Variovorax paradoxus: one gene and its partner. The main gene of each other region encodes a partner of the protein of the gene in region 2 in a complex. Links are inferred from orthologs where the notes say so. Each region holds a gene or a part of one and is shown on either strand. Other genes may lie near its edges.

Region 1 (6,841 bases), 1.8 Mb from region 2 along the record:
CCGGCGCGGGCGGCAAGACGCTGGCCATCGGCGCCACCATGCGGAACACCGGCCGGCTCTATGCCTTCGACACGTCGGCACACCGGCTCGATGCGCTCAAGCCGCGGCTGGCGCGCAGCAAGCTCTCGAACGTGCATCCGGCCGCCATTGCGCATGAGCGCGACGACCGCATCAAGCGTCTGGCCGGCAAGATCGACCGGGTGCTCGTCGACGCCCCTTGCTCGGGGCTGGGCACGCTGCGCCGCAATCCGGACCTGAAGTGGCGCCAGTCGCCCAAGTCGGTCGAGGAACTGACGGCCAAGCAGGCCGCCATCCTGCAGAGCGCCGCGCGCCTCTTGAAATCGGGCGGGCGTCTCATTTATGCCACCTGCAGCGTGCTGCCCGAGGAAAACGAAGCCATCGCCGAGGCTTTCAGCGCCGCCAACCCCGATTTCGTGCCCCAGGACGCCGCAGAACTGCTGCAGGGCCTCAAGGTGGAAGGTTTCGAGGCCCTCTGCACCGGCGGAGAGGAAGGCCGCCGCTACCTGCGGCTGTGGCCCCATCGCCATGCCACGGACGGTTTCTTTGCGGCGGTGTGGAACCGCAAATAGGCGCTGCACTCCAAAGTAGGGTAAATCTGCGCTATTAAGGAAGGGTAAAAGGCCTCATTTTGGCCTTGCCACCTTAAAATCATGGGTTAACTGAAGGCTGCACCTTCGTGTGGCCATGGAGTACTTAATTCAATGTTGATTCCTGACTCTGCCGTTTTGAGCGCGGCCCTCCAGTGGCTCGGACACGGCTTGTGGGACCTGACATGGTGGCAAGTCGTGTTGTACACGCTCGTCACCACGCACATCACGATTGCCGCGGTCACCATCTTCCTGCACCGTACGCAGACGCACCGGGCCATGGATCTGGGGCCGATCCCCTCGCATTTCTTCCGTTTCTGGCTCTGGCTGGGCACCGGCATGGTCACCAAGGAATGGGTCGCCATTCACCGCAAGCACCACGCCAAGTGCGAATCCGAAGAAGATCCGCACAGCCCGCAGGTCAAGGGCATCGACGAAGTTCTGTGGCGTGGCGCCGAGTTGTATCGCGCCGAGTCGAAGAACAAGGAAACAATGGAGCGCTACGGCCACGGCACGCCCGACGACTGGATCGAGCGCAACCTGTACACGCGCTACAGCTGGCAAGGCGTGGGCTTGATGCTGGTCATCAACCTGGCGCTGTTCGGTGCGCTCGGCCTGACCGTCTGGGCCGTGCAGATGCTGTGGATTCCCATCACCGCCGCCGGCATCATCAACGGCATTGGCCACTACTGGGGCTACCGCAACTTCGAGGCGCCTGACGCCAGCCGCAATGTCTCGCCCTGGGGCCTGATCATTGGCGGTGAAGAGCTGCACAACAACCATCACACCTATCCCACGTCGGCCAAGTTCTCGGTCAAGAAGTACGAGTTCGACATCGGCTGGGTCTACATCCAGATGATGCAGGCGATCGGCTGGGCCAAGGTCAAGAAGGTGCCGCCGAAGATGCAGATGGGCGACATCCAGCCCGTGGCCAACGAGAAGACCCTCGAGGCCGTCATTGCCAACCGCTATGAAGTCATGGCTGGTTACGCCCGCGAAATGCGCCGCGTCACCAAGGCGGAGCTGGTTGCACTGAAGACGAAGGGCGGCGATATCTCGGTGCTCAAGGCCGCCAAGAACTGGCTGCATCGCGACGACGACAAGGTGCCCGCATCGGCCCGCACGCACCTCGTGCAGGCGCGCGCGGCCCACCCGGTCATCGACAAGATGGTCACGATGCGCGAAGAACTGCGCCAGCTATGGCTCAACACGTCGCAGTCGCGCGAGCAACTGGCCGCCGATCTGGCCGCCTGGTGCCATCGCGCGGAAGCCAGCGGCATTGCCGGGCTGCGGGAGTTCTCGACCCGTTTGCGCGCAGCGCGGGCCTGATCGCCCTTCGAGAGGCGGGCGTCACGCCTCCTCCCATAAAAAGCCGGTCTCTGGACCGGCTTTTTTACGCCCGCCTTTTCCCCGCTGCACGGAGCAAGGCGGGGAAGAAGGAAATGGCACGGCGAGGGAGAAGGGGAAGAAGGGAGAGGAGCAGGCAACAAAAAACCCCGCTGAGCAAGCCCGGCGGGGTTTTTTGTTGGGGTGAAACCAGTGCTGAATTACTTCAGCTTGATTTCCTTGTATTCGACGTGCTTGCGTGCCTTGGGGTCGAACTTCATGATCGACATCTTTTCAGGCATCGTCTTCTTGTTCTTGCTGGTCGTGTAGAAGTGGCCGGTACCCGCGGTGGATTCCAGCTTGATCTTTTCGCGTCCGCCTTTGCTCGTTGCCATGATTCAGCTCCTTAAGCTTGGCCGCGTGCACGCAGGTCTGCGAGCACGGCGTCGATGCCGTTCTTGTCGATCAGGCGCAGCGCGGCGCTCGAAACACGCAGGCGAACCCAGCGGTTTTCAGTCTCGACCCAGAAACGGCGGTATTGCAGGTTCGGCAGGAACCGGCGCTTGGTTTTGTTGTTGGCGTGGGAAACGTTGTTTCCGACCATCGGGCCTTTGCCCGTTACGTCGCATACGCGTGCCATGTGGACACTCTTTCTTGAACAGCTGGCACCGGCGCAATCGTGGAGATTGCAGGGTGTTTTGCAGCTTGACCTCGCCAGAAAACGGGTGGCGGTACCCCGGCTTTGCCTGGATGCTCGGAACCTCGTGAGAGGGCCCTATTTCGGCAAAGCCTCGGATTATAGCCCTTTTGGGCGCCGCCCAGTCTAGAGGGTGCCGTCCTGCTCGAGAAAGCGTTGCGCATCCAGCGCGGCCATGCAGCCGGTGCCGGCGCTCGTGATGGCCTGGCGGTACACGTTGTCCTGCACGTCGCCGGCGGCGAAGACGCCCGGAATGCTGGTCATCGTGGCGAAGCCCTGCAGGCCCGAACGCGTCAGGATGTAGTTGTCCTTCATTTCCAGCTGGCCCTGGAAGATGTCGGTGTTGGGATGGTGCCCGATGGCAATGAAGCAGCCCTTGAGGTCGATCTGCTCGGTTGCGCCGGTTTGCGTGTTCTTGATGCGGATGCCCGTCACGCCCGTCTGGTCGCCCAGCACCTGGTCGAGTTCGCTGTGCAGCTTCAGCACGATCTTGCCTTCGGCGACCTTCTCCTTGACCTTGTCGATCAGGATGGGCTCGGCGCGGAACTTGTCCCGCCGATGAACCAGCGTGACCTTGTTCGCGATGTTGGCGAGGTACAGCGCTTCCTCGACCGCGGTGTTGCCGCCGCCGATCACGCAGACTTCCTGCTCGCGGTAGAAGAAGCCGTCACAGGTTGCGCAGGCCGAGACGCCGCGGCCCATGAACTTCTGTTCCGAATCGAGCCCGAGGTATTTGGCGGAAGCGCCCGTGGCAATGATCAGCGAATCGCAGGTGTAGGTGCCGCTATCGCCCGTCAATGTAAATGGACGCTTGCTAAGGTCTACTTTGTTAATGTGGTCGAAAACAATTTGCGTCTTGAAGCGCTCGGCGTGCTCGAGAAAACGCTGCATCAGGTCAGGCCCTTGCACCCCGTGCACATCGGCGGGCCAATTGTCGACTTCCGTGGTTGTCATCAATTGCCCACCTTGGGCAATGCCGGTAATGAGCAAAGGCTGGAGGTTCGCGCGTGCTGCATAAACGGCAGCGGTATAGCCGGCCGGGCCGGAGCCCAGAATCAAAACCTTGGCGTGTTGGGGAGCGGACATGAGTAGAAAACCTAGGATTTGCGCTGCGTCAGCGTGTACATTTTCAGGGTGGTAGCGATATATGTGGAGTATCACCGCTCGGTTCAACACCGGGTGCACGGTGTTTTCAATGCGCGCGATTGTAGTAATCCATCGGCCTGCTGGTGGGCGGGCTCACACGCGCCGTATCAGGGATTGATAAATGTCGATGCTGTCCAATCTTGAATTGCTGCGGCGCGTTCCGCTGTTTGCTTCGCTGACATCCTCGCAGTCGGCGAGCATTGCGGATGCGATCATCAAAAAACGCCTCAAGCGAGCGGAAGTCATCGTGGAGCAGGGCAAGAAGTCCGACGCGCTCTACATCATTCTGACCGGGCGCGCGCGCGTCACCAGCGCTGACAGCCGTGGCCGCGAAGTGATTCTCGCCACGCTGCAGCCGGGCGACTACATCGGCGAAATGAGCCTGATCGACGACGAGCCGCACTCGGCCACGGTGCGCACCGAAATCCAGTGCGACGTCCTCATGCTGGGCCGGGACGCGTTTGCGCGCTGCCTGCCCGAAAACTCCTCGATGGCCTACAACATCATGCGCGGCCTCGTGCAGCGCCTGCGCCACGCCGACCGCAAGATCGAGTCGCTCGCGCTGATGGATGTGTATGGCCGCGTGGCGCGGTCGCTGCTCGAGTTCGCCATCGACGACGGCGCGGGCAATCTCAAGGTGCGCGACAAGATCTCCCGCCAGGATCTCGCGAAAATGGTCGGCGCCTCGCGCGAAATGGTGAGCCGCGTGATGAAGGATCTCGAGGAACGCGGTTTCGTCCAGTCCATGGACGACGGGTCCATGATCGTCAAGGAACGGCTCCTGTCCCTGACTTGAGTCCGCGGCGTTCGGGCGGCCAAGTCATTTTGTTGTAGTGTTCGGGCCTCCAGTCGCCGCTTCCAGGGCTGGGTGCTGTGTTTTTCAATGACCTATTCGCTCAATACGCTTCAATCTTCTTCTGCCGCCGAGGGGCAACCCGTGCGCATGCGCGCCATGCGCTTCGCCCACGAGATCACGCTGATCGCCGGATTTGCGGCATTGCTGTTCTGGCTGCTCGCCATGCTGAGCTTCACGCCTTCGGACGCGGCCTGGTCGACCTCCGGCACCGGCGGGGACATCAAGAATTGGGCTGGCCGTGTCGGTGCCTGGCTGGCCGACGGCAGTTATTTTCTGGCCGGCTACTCGGTGTGGTGGTGCCTTGCCGCGGGGTTGCGGGCGTGGCTCTCTTCCTTGGCGAACTGGCTGCGTGGCGGCGAGCCCGCGCCTGCCGAGCAGCCGGTGCGCGGCCGCTTCAATCGCAGCCGCCTGGCGTTCTGGTTCGGCCTTGTCCTGCTGTTGTGCGCGAGCACGATGCTCGAATGGTCCCGCCTGTACCGCCTTGAATCGCATCTGCCGGGTTCGGGCGGCGGCGTGCTCGGCTACCTCGTCGGCCCTGCAAGCGTGCGCTGGCTCGGCTTTACCGGCTCGGCGCTGGTGGCAATTGCCGCCGGCGTGATCGGCTCGGCGCTGGTGTTTCGTTTCTCGTGGACCCTGATTGCCGAGCGCATCGGCTCACGGGCCTATTCGCTGTTCGAGTCGCGCCGCGAAAAGCGCGAACTGGCGGCCGACATCGCCATGGGCAAGCAGGCCGCCCGCGAACGCGCGGAGGCCGAGGAGCCCGCGTTCTCCCGTGAAATGACCGGTGCCGGCGAGCCGATGGGCGCCGACGACGACGAAGAACTGCGCATCGAGCCGCGTCCCAAGCGCCGGGTGCCGTCGCCGCCGGTGCAGATCGAACCCGCGATGACCGAAGTGCCCAGGAGCGATCGCGTCGTCAAGGAGCGCCAGAAGCCGCTCTTCAAGGAACTGCCCGACAGCAAGCTGCCGCAGGTCGACCTGCTCGACGCCGCGCAGGCCCGGCAGGAAACGGTTTCGCCCGACACGCTCGAGATGACCTCGCGCATGATCGAGAAGAAGCTCAAGGACTTCGGCGTCGAGGTGCGTGTGGTGCTGGCCTCCCCGGGCCCGGTGATCACGCGCTACGAAATCGAGCCCGCCACGGGTGTCAAGGGTTCGCAGATCGTCGGCCTGGCCAAGGACCTTGCGCGTTCGCTCTCGCTGGTGTCGATCCGCGTGGTCGAAACCATCCCGGGCAAGAACTACATGGCGCTCGAGTTGCCGAACGCCAAGCGCCAGTCGATCAAGCTCAGCGAAATCCTCGGCTCGCAGGTCTACAACGAAGGCAAGTCGTTCCTGACGATGGGCCTCGGCAAGGACATCATCGGCAATCCCGTGGTGGCCGACCTCGCGAAGATGCCGCACGTGCTGGTGGCCGGTACCACCGGTTCGGGCAAGTCGGTCGGTATCAACGCGATGATTCTTTCGCTGCTCTACAAGGCCGAGGCACGCGACGTTCGCCTGCTCATGATCGATCCGAAGATGCTCGAAATGTCGGTCTACGAAGGCATTCCGCACCTGCTGGCGCCCGTGGTCACCGACATGCGGCAGGCCGCGCACGGCCTCAACTGGTGCGTGGCCGAAATGGAGCGCCGCTACAAGCTCATGAGCAAGCTGGGCGTGCGCAACCTGGCCGGCTACAACACCAAGATCGACGAAGCCAAGGCGCGCGAGGAGTTCATCTACAATCCCTTCAGCCTCACGCCGGACGATCCCGAACCGCTCAAGCGCGAGCCGCACATCGTGGTCGTGATCGACGAATTGGCCGACCTGATGATGGTGGTCGGCAAGAAGATCGAAGAGCTCATTGCCCGCCTTGCGCAGAAGGCGCGCGCCGCCGGCATCCACCTGATTCTTGCCACGCAGCGGCCCAGCGTCGACGTGATCACCGGCCTCATCAAGGCCAACATTCCCACCCGCATCGCGTTCTCGGTGGGCTCCAAGATCGACAGCCGCACCATCCTCGACCAGATGGGCGCCGAGGCGCTGCTGGGCATGGGCGACATGCTCTACATGGCCAGCGGGAGCGGTCTGCCGATCCGCGTGCACGGTGCGTTCGTGAGCGACGAGGAAGTGCACCGCGTGGTGGCCTACCTGAAAAGCCAGGGCGAGCCCGACTACATCGAAGGCGTGCTCGAAGGCGGCACGGTCGACGGCGACGGCGACATG
Region 2 (6,829 bases):
CCTCGGCAGCCTTCTGCGGCGTCTTGTTGGCTTCGCGGCCGAGCGCGGCGGCACGGTCGAGCCAGCGGCGCCTGACCTGCTCTCCCTGCAAGGCATCGGTCGGCTCGTCCAGGCCTTGGAGCGAGGGATGCATGGCGCTGAAGTGCTGCACCGCCGACACCGGATCGGACAGCGAGAACTCGACCCGGCGCGTGAGCGCTTCTCCGAGAGCCTTGGCGGTCTGCGACCGGCCGTACGTGGCGACGACAGCGTAGTAGTCGGCCAGTGCCTCCTTGTCGGCGGTCACCGCCTCGAAGAACGGACGCCAGGTACGCACGCGCGCCTCGGCATCGTCTTCGAGCAGTTCATAGTTGGCGGGCAGGCCGAGCTCGCGCAGTACCGCGAGCGGCGCGTTGCGCAACAGGCCCGCAAACCAGGCGTGAAAGGTACGGAACTGCACCGGCCGGCCGCCTTCGAGCAAACGCCTGTAGAGGCCCTGCAAGCGCGGTACGGCGGCCAGTGCGGCAGAAGGCTCGACGCCTCGCATCACGAGTTCGCGCACCAGTTCGTCGGGGCCGCGCTCGGCGAACTGCTCGAGCCATTGGTCCAGACGCTCGCGCATCTCGCCGGCGGCTTTCTTGGTGAAGGTAATCGCCAGAATTTCGTGCGGCTCGCAGGCCGATTCGCCTTCTTCGAGCAGCGCGCGCAAGATGCGCGACACCAGCATCCAGGTCTTGCCCGCGCCGGCGCAGGCCTCGACGGCAACGGAGCGCCGCGGGTCGCAGGCCACGGTGTAGAAGGCCTCGCGCGCGACGTGCCGGCCGTTGTGTTCGTAGGCGGCGCCGTTCATTGGGCAGACCCTCCGGCCAGAGCCTCAGTGGGCGAAAGCGGGGGCTGCTCGACCTCCCAGAAGTCCTTGCGGCAAAGCCCGCGCGCCGCGCAGTAGTCGCAGATCGCGCCCTCTCCCAATGGAGGCAGCGCCGCGCCCTGGGCGATGCGGGTGAAGTCATCGAGGATGCCCGCGACCAGTGCGTCGCGCGCCTCCACCACCACGGGCTGCTCGACCGTCTGCGTTCCGGACGACTTCTCGCCGACATTGACATAGGCCGCGCGCAAGGTGTCGTCGGCCACCAGCGCGGCATAGAAGGCCAGCTGCGTGTCCTCGGTCGGATCCTTCACGCGCTCCTTGGTGACCGCGGCCGATTCCGTCTTGTAGTCGATCACGAAGGCCTGGCCGTCGGGCATGCGGTCGATGCGGTCCAGCCGGCCGACCAGTTGCAGATTGCCCAGCGGCTGCTCTTTCCAGGGCTCCGATTCGACGAAGACGGCGCCGCTCGCCTCGTGGCCGGCAAGCCATTGAAGGTAGCCGTCGCACACGGCCGGCCAAGCTGCCGCGAACGGCAGGAACTCGCTGTCCGACAAGCCGAACTCGCGCGTCGCGCGTTCGGCCGCCGCGGTGATGTACGCCACGCGTTCGGCCGCTTCGCTGGTCGGTCGCGCCGTCAGTGCCTCATGGAAATGGCCCAGCACGGCGTGCAGCCAGTTGCCGAAGTCGCGCTTGTCGACCTCGGCATCGAGCTCGTCGGCGCTGCGCAGCCCGAGTTGCCGCAGCGCGAAGAAGCGGTAGGGACAGCGGCGCAGGTCTTCGTAGACGCTGGTCGAAATGTTCCGCAGCGGAAGCAGCGCCCCGGAGGGAGTTGGGTACAGCGTCGGCTGCACCGCGACTTCGCGCAGGGTGCGCGGGTCCGCAGTCATTTGCAACGCATGGTCGAGCTGCAGCGCCTGCACCAGCGGGCTCGGCCGGACCGGCTCGCCACTGGCATCGGATTGGCGCCACAGCAATTCGCAGCTGGGATTGCACAAGGCCGCGGCCCAGGCCGAGCGCTGCGCGGCCTCGAGCGTTTCACGCGCCGGCAGGCCCAGTTCGGCGCGCTGGGCCGCGCTCCAGTTGCCGGGCGGCTCGGGCGACGCGGGCAGGCGCCGATCGTCGCAACCGGGAATGACCACCGCGCCGAATGCGCGGCCCAGCAGCTGGTGCAGCGGCAACACCACGACCTGCGGCACGTCACTGCCGGCGGGCGGCACGAAGCTGGCGTCTTCGAGCACGTCGCGGACCCAGGCCGTGAACTCGGCCAGCGTGTGGCGCCCGCCCGGGAAGTCGTCGTCGTCGCCATGGGCATCGGCATCGAGCCACAACGCGGCGATCACCTTGCCGCCGGCCATGTCGGCTGCGAGTGGCGCCCATTGCTCGCAGGCCTCCAGCAGCTCGCGCAGCGCCCGCAGCCAGTCGACCAGCGGCCTCGAGCGGGCCATGGCCATGCGCCGACCTTCGACGCCTTCGGTGAACGGCAGCAGCGCGATGTCCTGCGGTTTCTCGCTGCGCGCGGCCTGCCCGCACCAGGCCGACCATTCGCGCACGCCTTCGCGCCGCAGCCGGGCTTCGAGCGCCTGCACGGCAAGCGCATCGCCGTCGGCCCCGCTCTTGAGCCATCCGAGCACCTGGTCGCTGCCGGCGTCGTGGGCGCAGGCACGCAGCGCGCCCATCACGGTGGCGGCGGCGCGCGTGGTGGAAAGCTTCCAGCCGGTTTCGTCGTGCGCCGTGACGCCCTGCGCCTGGAGCTGCGCACCGATGCGCCGCGTGAGCGCGCGGTCGGTCGCGACCAACGCGACCGGCGCACGGCCCTCGGCCAGGTGCTGCAGCACGCAGGCAGCGGCAAGCTCGGCTTCGTCTTCGGGGTCGGCGGCGACATGCGCGCTTGCCGCGGCGGCCGGCGGGGTCGTGGGCACCAGCGAGAGATGAATGGCGCGCTCGCGCCACAGCGTGCAGAGCGTCTGCGTGAGCGGATCGGTCTGGAAGCCTTCGAGCACGATGAGCGCGTCGACCTGCGTGCGCACGTTGTCGCGCAGCAGCACATCGGTGGCATAACCCGAGTTGGCGGCCCAGGCCACCGCAACGCGTATCAGCGCGCTTTCGATGCGAAACCATTCCGACTCGCTGCCGGCTTCGGCCACATGGGCAGCCCGCTGCGCCCATTCGGTGCCGCGCACCTCAGGCAGCGCCGCGGCCGCGAGCGGGGCCAGCTGGTAGGCCAGTTCGACCACGCGCCCGGCCAGCGCAAAGCGCTCGGCGGCAAAGCCAGCCTGCGACAGCAGCGCCTGGGCCGTGACGAGATCGCGCGCCATGTCGAATGCGATGTCGTAGCCTGTGGGCAGGAAGCCGCCCGCGCTGCGCGCCCAGTTGCGCGTGGTTTCGAAGCGCGGCACGAAGCCCGGCGTGCCGCAGCGTGCCCACATGCCGCGCGCCACGCCCATCAACTGCGCATAGGGCACCAGCACCACGGTGCGCGCCGCGTGAAGCTGGCGCTCTGCAATGGCGCCGGCAATGCGCGCCACCACGCCGGCGGCGGGGTCGCACCACAGGGCCTGGACGGGGTGGCCTTCGTTCATGTTCTATAGGGGGTTCGGGAGCGTGGAAGCGCGACGCGCAAAGGGATTTTGCTATCGGCGCCATAGCGTTCCCGCATGGCACCCCACCCCTTGGTTTCTGTCACAATGACCAGCACTTTAGCTGCACCGAAACTCTCCGCGCACAAGGACACATCACATGGCCAGCGACCTGATCAAACACATCTCTGATTCTTCCTTCGAAGCCGACGTGCTCAAGTCCAGCCAGCCGGTGCTGGTCGACTACTGGGCCGAATGGTGCGGTCCCTGCAAGATGATTGCGCCCATTCTGGACGAAGTGTCGACCGCCTACGAAGGCAAACTGCAAATCGCCAAGCTCAACGTCGACGAAAACCGCGACATTCCGGCCAAGTTCGGCATTCGCGGCATCCCCACGCTCATGCTGTTCAAGGACGGCCAGCTGGCCGCCACCAAGGTCGGCGCCATGAGCAAGGCGCAACTCACGGCGTTCATCGACCAGCAGCTCGCCTGAGTCATTTCAACCGGCTGACGCGCAATGCGTTGGCCGCGCGATTTTTTGCTGTCATAATCTCCCACAGTTCACCGGCCCTTTCAGGCAACCGGTTCGAGTTCCCCGGTTAGTGAAGCAGTTCTCGCTTCACGTTTAACCTCCCCCCGTTTTCCGATCGATTACCCCGCGAGGGGTCATTCCATGCACTTAAACGAACTCAAGGCACTCCACGTGTCTGAAGTCCTCAAGCAGGCTGAAGCGCTTGAGATCGAAAACGTCGGCCGCATGCGCAAGCAGGAGCTGATGTTCGCGATCATCAAGAAGCGCGCCAAGGCCGGCGAACAGGTCTTCGCCGACGGCGTGCTCGAAATCCTGCCCGACGGCTTCGGCTTTCTGCGCAGCCCCGACACCAGCTTCACGGCCAGCACGGACGACATCTACATCTCGCCGAGCCAGGTGCGCCGCTTCAACCTGCACACCGGCGACATGATCGAAGGCGAAGTGCGCACGCCCAAGGACGGCGAGCGCTACTTCGCGCTGACCAAGCTCGACAAGGTCAACGACGGTCCGCCCGAGCAGAACAAGCACAAGGTGATGTTCGAGAACCTGACGCCTCTGTTCCCCAAGGAACAGATGAAGCTGGAACGCGACGGCGTCAAGAGCGACGAGAACATCACGGGCCGCATCATCGACATCATCGCCCCCATCGGCAAGGGCCAGCGCGCCCTGCTGGTGGCGCCGCCCAAGAGCGGCAAGACGGTGATGATGCAGCACATCGCCCACGCCATCAGCGCCAACTACCCCGAAGTGCACATGATGGTGCTGCTGGTGGACGAGCGGCCTGAAGAAGTGACCGAAATGCAGCGCACCGTGAAGGGCGAGGTCATTGCCTCGACCTTCGACGAGCCCGCCGCGCGCCACGTGCACGTGGCCGAAATGGTGATCGAGCGCGCCAAGCGCCTGGTCGAACTCAAGAAGGATGTGGTGATCCTGCTCGACTCGATCACCCGCCTCGCCCGCGCCTACAACAACGTCGTGCCCTCGTCGGGCAAGGTGCTGACCGGCGGCGTCGACTCCAATGCGCTGCAGCGCCCCAAGCGCTTCCTGGGCGCCGCGCGCAATGTGGAAGAAGGCGGTTCGCTGACCATCATCGGCACCGCGCTGATCGACACCGGCAGCCGCATGGACGAAGTGATCTTCGAAGAGTTCAAGGGTACCGGCAACTCCGAAATCCACCTGGACCGCCGCCTGTACGAAAAGCGCGTGTTCCCGTCGATCCAGCTCAACCGCAGCGGCACGCGCCGCGAAGAGTTGCTGCTGGCTCCCGAAATCCTTCAGAAGACCCGCATTCTTCGCCAGCTCATGTACAACATGGACGAGATCGAGTCGATGGAGCTGATGCTCAAGAACATGAAGGCGACCAAGACCAATGTCGAATTTTTCGACATGATGCGTCGCGGCGGCTGAGCACCACGCTCAACCGCAAAAGCGCGTCGGCCCCCACGGGCCGACGCGCTTTTTTCATGGGCGTTCGATCCGGACGGCGCGCCCCTCCACGGCACTCTGGCGGCCGATGTCGAGCAGTTCCATCAGCGCGACCGCCTGCTCTGGCGGCACCGGGTTCGGGCCGTGGCCGAGGATCGCGTCGCGGACCGCGGCGTAGTAGTCGACGTAGTTGCCGGCCCGCGTCGGCACGGAGCGGTATTGCGGCACGCCGTCGCTGCCGTGCACCGTGAGCTCGCCGTCGAGCGGATCGGCGCCCCACCCTGCGGCTGGCGGCCGCTGCCCGGCGCGCAAGGCATCTTCCTGCGGGTCGACACCGTGCTTGACGTAGCTGCCGCGCGTGCCGTGCACGATGTAGCGCGGCGCGGGCTGGGCCGCGAGTGTCGTGGCGTGCAGCACCACGCGCAGCGGCGCATGGGGGCCGCTTTCGTAGCGCAGCACGGCGTGAAAATAGTCTTCGACCAGCGCGCCGTCGCGCAAGACTGCCGTGTCGAGCTGGAGCGTGTCGGGCCGGCCGAACAGCTGCACCGCCTGGTCGACCAGATGAGCGCCCAGGTCCACCCACAGGCCCGAACCCGGCACCGGCTGTTCACGCCAGCGCTCGCGCACTTCGGGCCGGAAACGGTCGAAATGCGACTCCAGGTACACCGGCCGGCCCAAATCGCCGCTCGCCAGCACGTCTTTCAACGTCAGGTAGTCGGCATCGAAACGCCGGTTCTGATAGACCGCCAGGACGCGATTGTGGCGCCTGGCCAACAATTCGAGCTCCTTGGCTTCGGCGACATCGAGGGTGAAAGGCTTGTCCACCACCACGTGTTTCCCGGCCTCGAGCGCCGCCTTGGCGACCGGATGGTGCTGGGCATTGGGCGTCGCCACCACGACGAGGTCGATGTCCGCGCGGGCCACGAGTGCGGCCACATCGGGCACCACGGCCACGCCAGGCCAGTCCGCATGAACCTTGTGCGGCTGCGAACTTGCCACAGCCGCCAGTTCGAGCCCCGGAACAGCCGAAAGCACGGGCGCATGGAAGGTCTGGCCGGCAAAACCGTAGCCGACGAGGCCGGCGCGCAGGGGTTTAGAGGTCATGGGAGGGTGGGTTTGCTCGGAAAAGGGGCAGTATGCGATAATCATGGGCTCCGCGAAAAGTGCGGCTGGGCAGCGTCGCCCGGCTTCCCAGGTCTCCCCTGGGGCAGCGCGTCAGACTCCTGGCACGCTGGTGGCTCTCGCATCGACCGCGCATTGATTCCAACAGCGCAAAAGGAAAGATCATGGCAAAAGAAGGCATTCACCCGAATTACCGCGAAATCCTGTTCGTCGACATGTCGAACGGTTTCAAGTTCGTGACCCGTTCGTGCGCGAACACCAAGGAAATGGGCAAGACCGACGACGGCCGCGAACTGCCCCTGTTCAAGCTCGACACCACGAGCGAAT

Evidence for each region.
Region 1: the proteins of trxA (region 2) and trxB are in contact, whole or in part, in a crystal structure (PDB 1F6M), measured with the Escherichia coli proteins. The link is inferred for Variovorax paradoxus from one-to-one orthologs.

Annotation. Positions count from the first base shown.
Region 1 is NZ_JAUSXG010000001.1:3,893,164-3,900,004, reverse strand. The notes cover bases 1,738-4,614. They hold trxB (thioredoxin-disulfide reductase), read right to left. Parts: upstream 3,718-4,614; coding sequence 2,758-3,717; downstream 1,738-2,757. Other genes in these bases: QFZ42_RS18745 (Crp/Fnr family transcriptional regulator), read left to right, coding at 3,899-4,573; rpmB (50S ribosomal protein L28), read right to left, coding at 2,341-2,574; rpmG (50S ribosomal protein L33), read right to left, coding at 2,156-2,329; QFZ42_RS18765 (DesA family fatty acid desaturase), read left to right, coding at 1,738-1,937. In the rest of the region: QFZ42_RS18770 (RsmB/NOP family class I SAM-dependent RNA methyltransferase), read left to right, coding at 1-590; more of QFZ42_RS18765, read left to right, coding at 723-1,737; QFZ42_RS18740 (DNA translocase FtsK), read left to right, coding at 4,661-6,841.
Region 2 is NZ_JAUSXG010000001.1:2,093,828-2,100,656, reverse strand. The notes cover bases 2,385-5,249. They hold trxA (thioredoxin TrxA), read left to right. Parts: upstream 2,385-3,583; coding sequence 3,584-3,916; downstream 3,917-5,249. Other genes in these bases: rho (transcription termination factor Rho), read left to right, coding at 4,097-5,249; QFZ42_RS09775 (PD-(D/E)XK nuclease family protein), read right to left, coding at 2,385-3,426. Outside these bases: QFZ42_RS09780 (UvrD-helicase domain-containing protein), read right to left, coding at 1-829; more of QFZ42_RS09775, read right to left, coding at 826-2,384; more of rho, read left to right, coding at 5,250-5,362; QFZ42_RS09760 (oxidoreductase), read right to left, coding at 5,417-6,484; QFZ42_RS09755 (type B 50S ribosomal protein L31), read left to right, coding at 6,667-6,829. UniProt on the Escherichia coli protein: Participates in various redox reactions through the reversible oxidation of its active center dithiol to a disulfide and catalyzes dithiol-disulfide exchange reactions.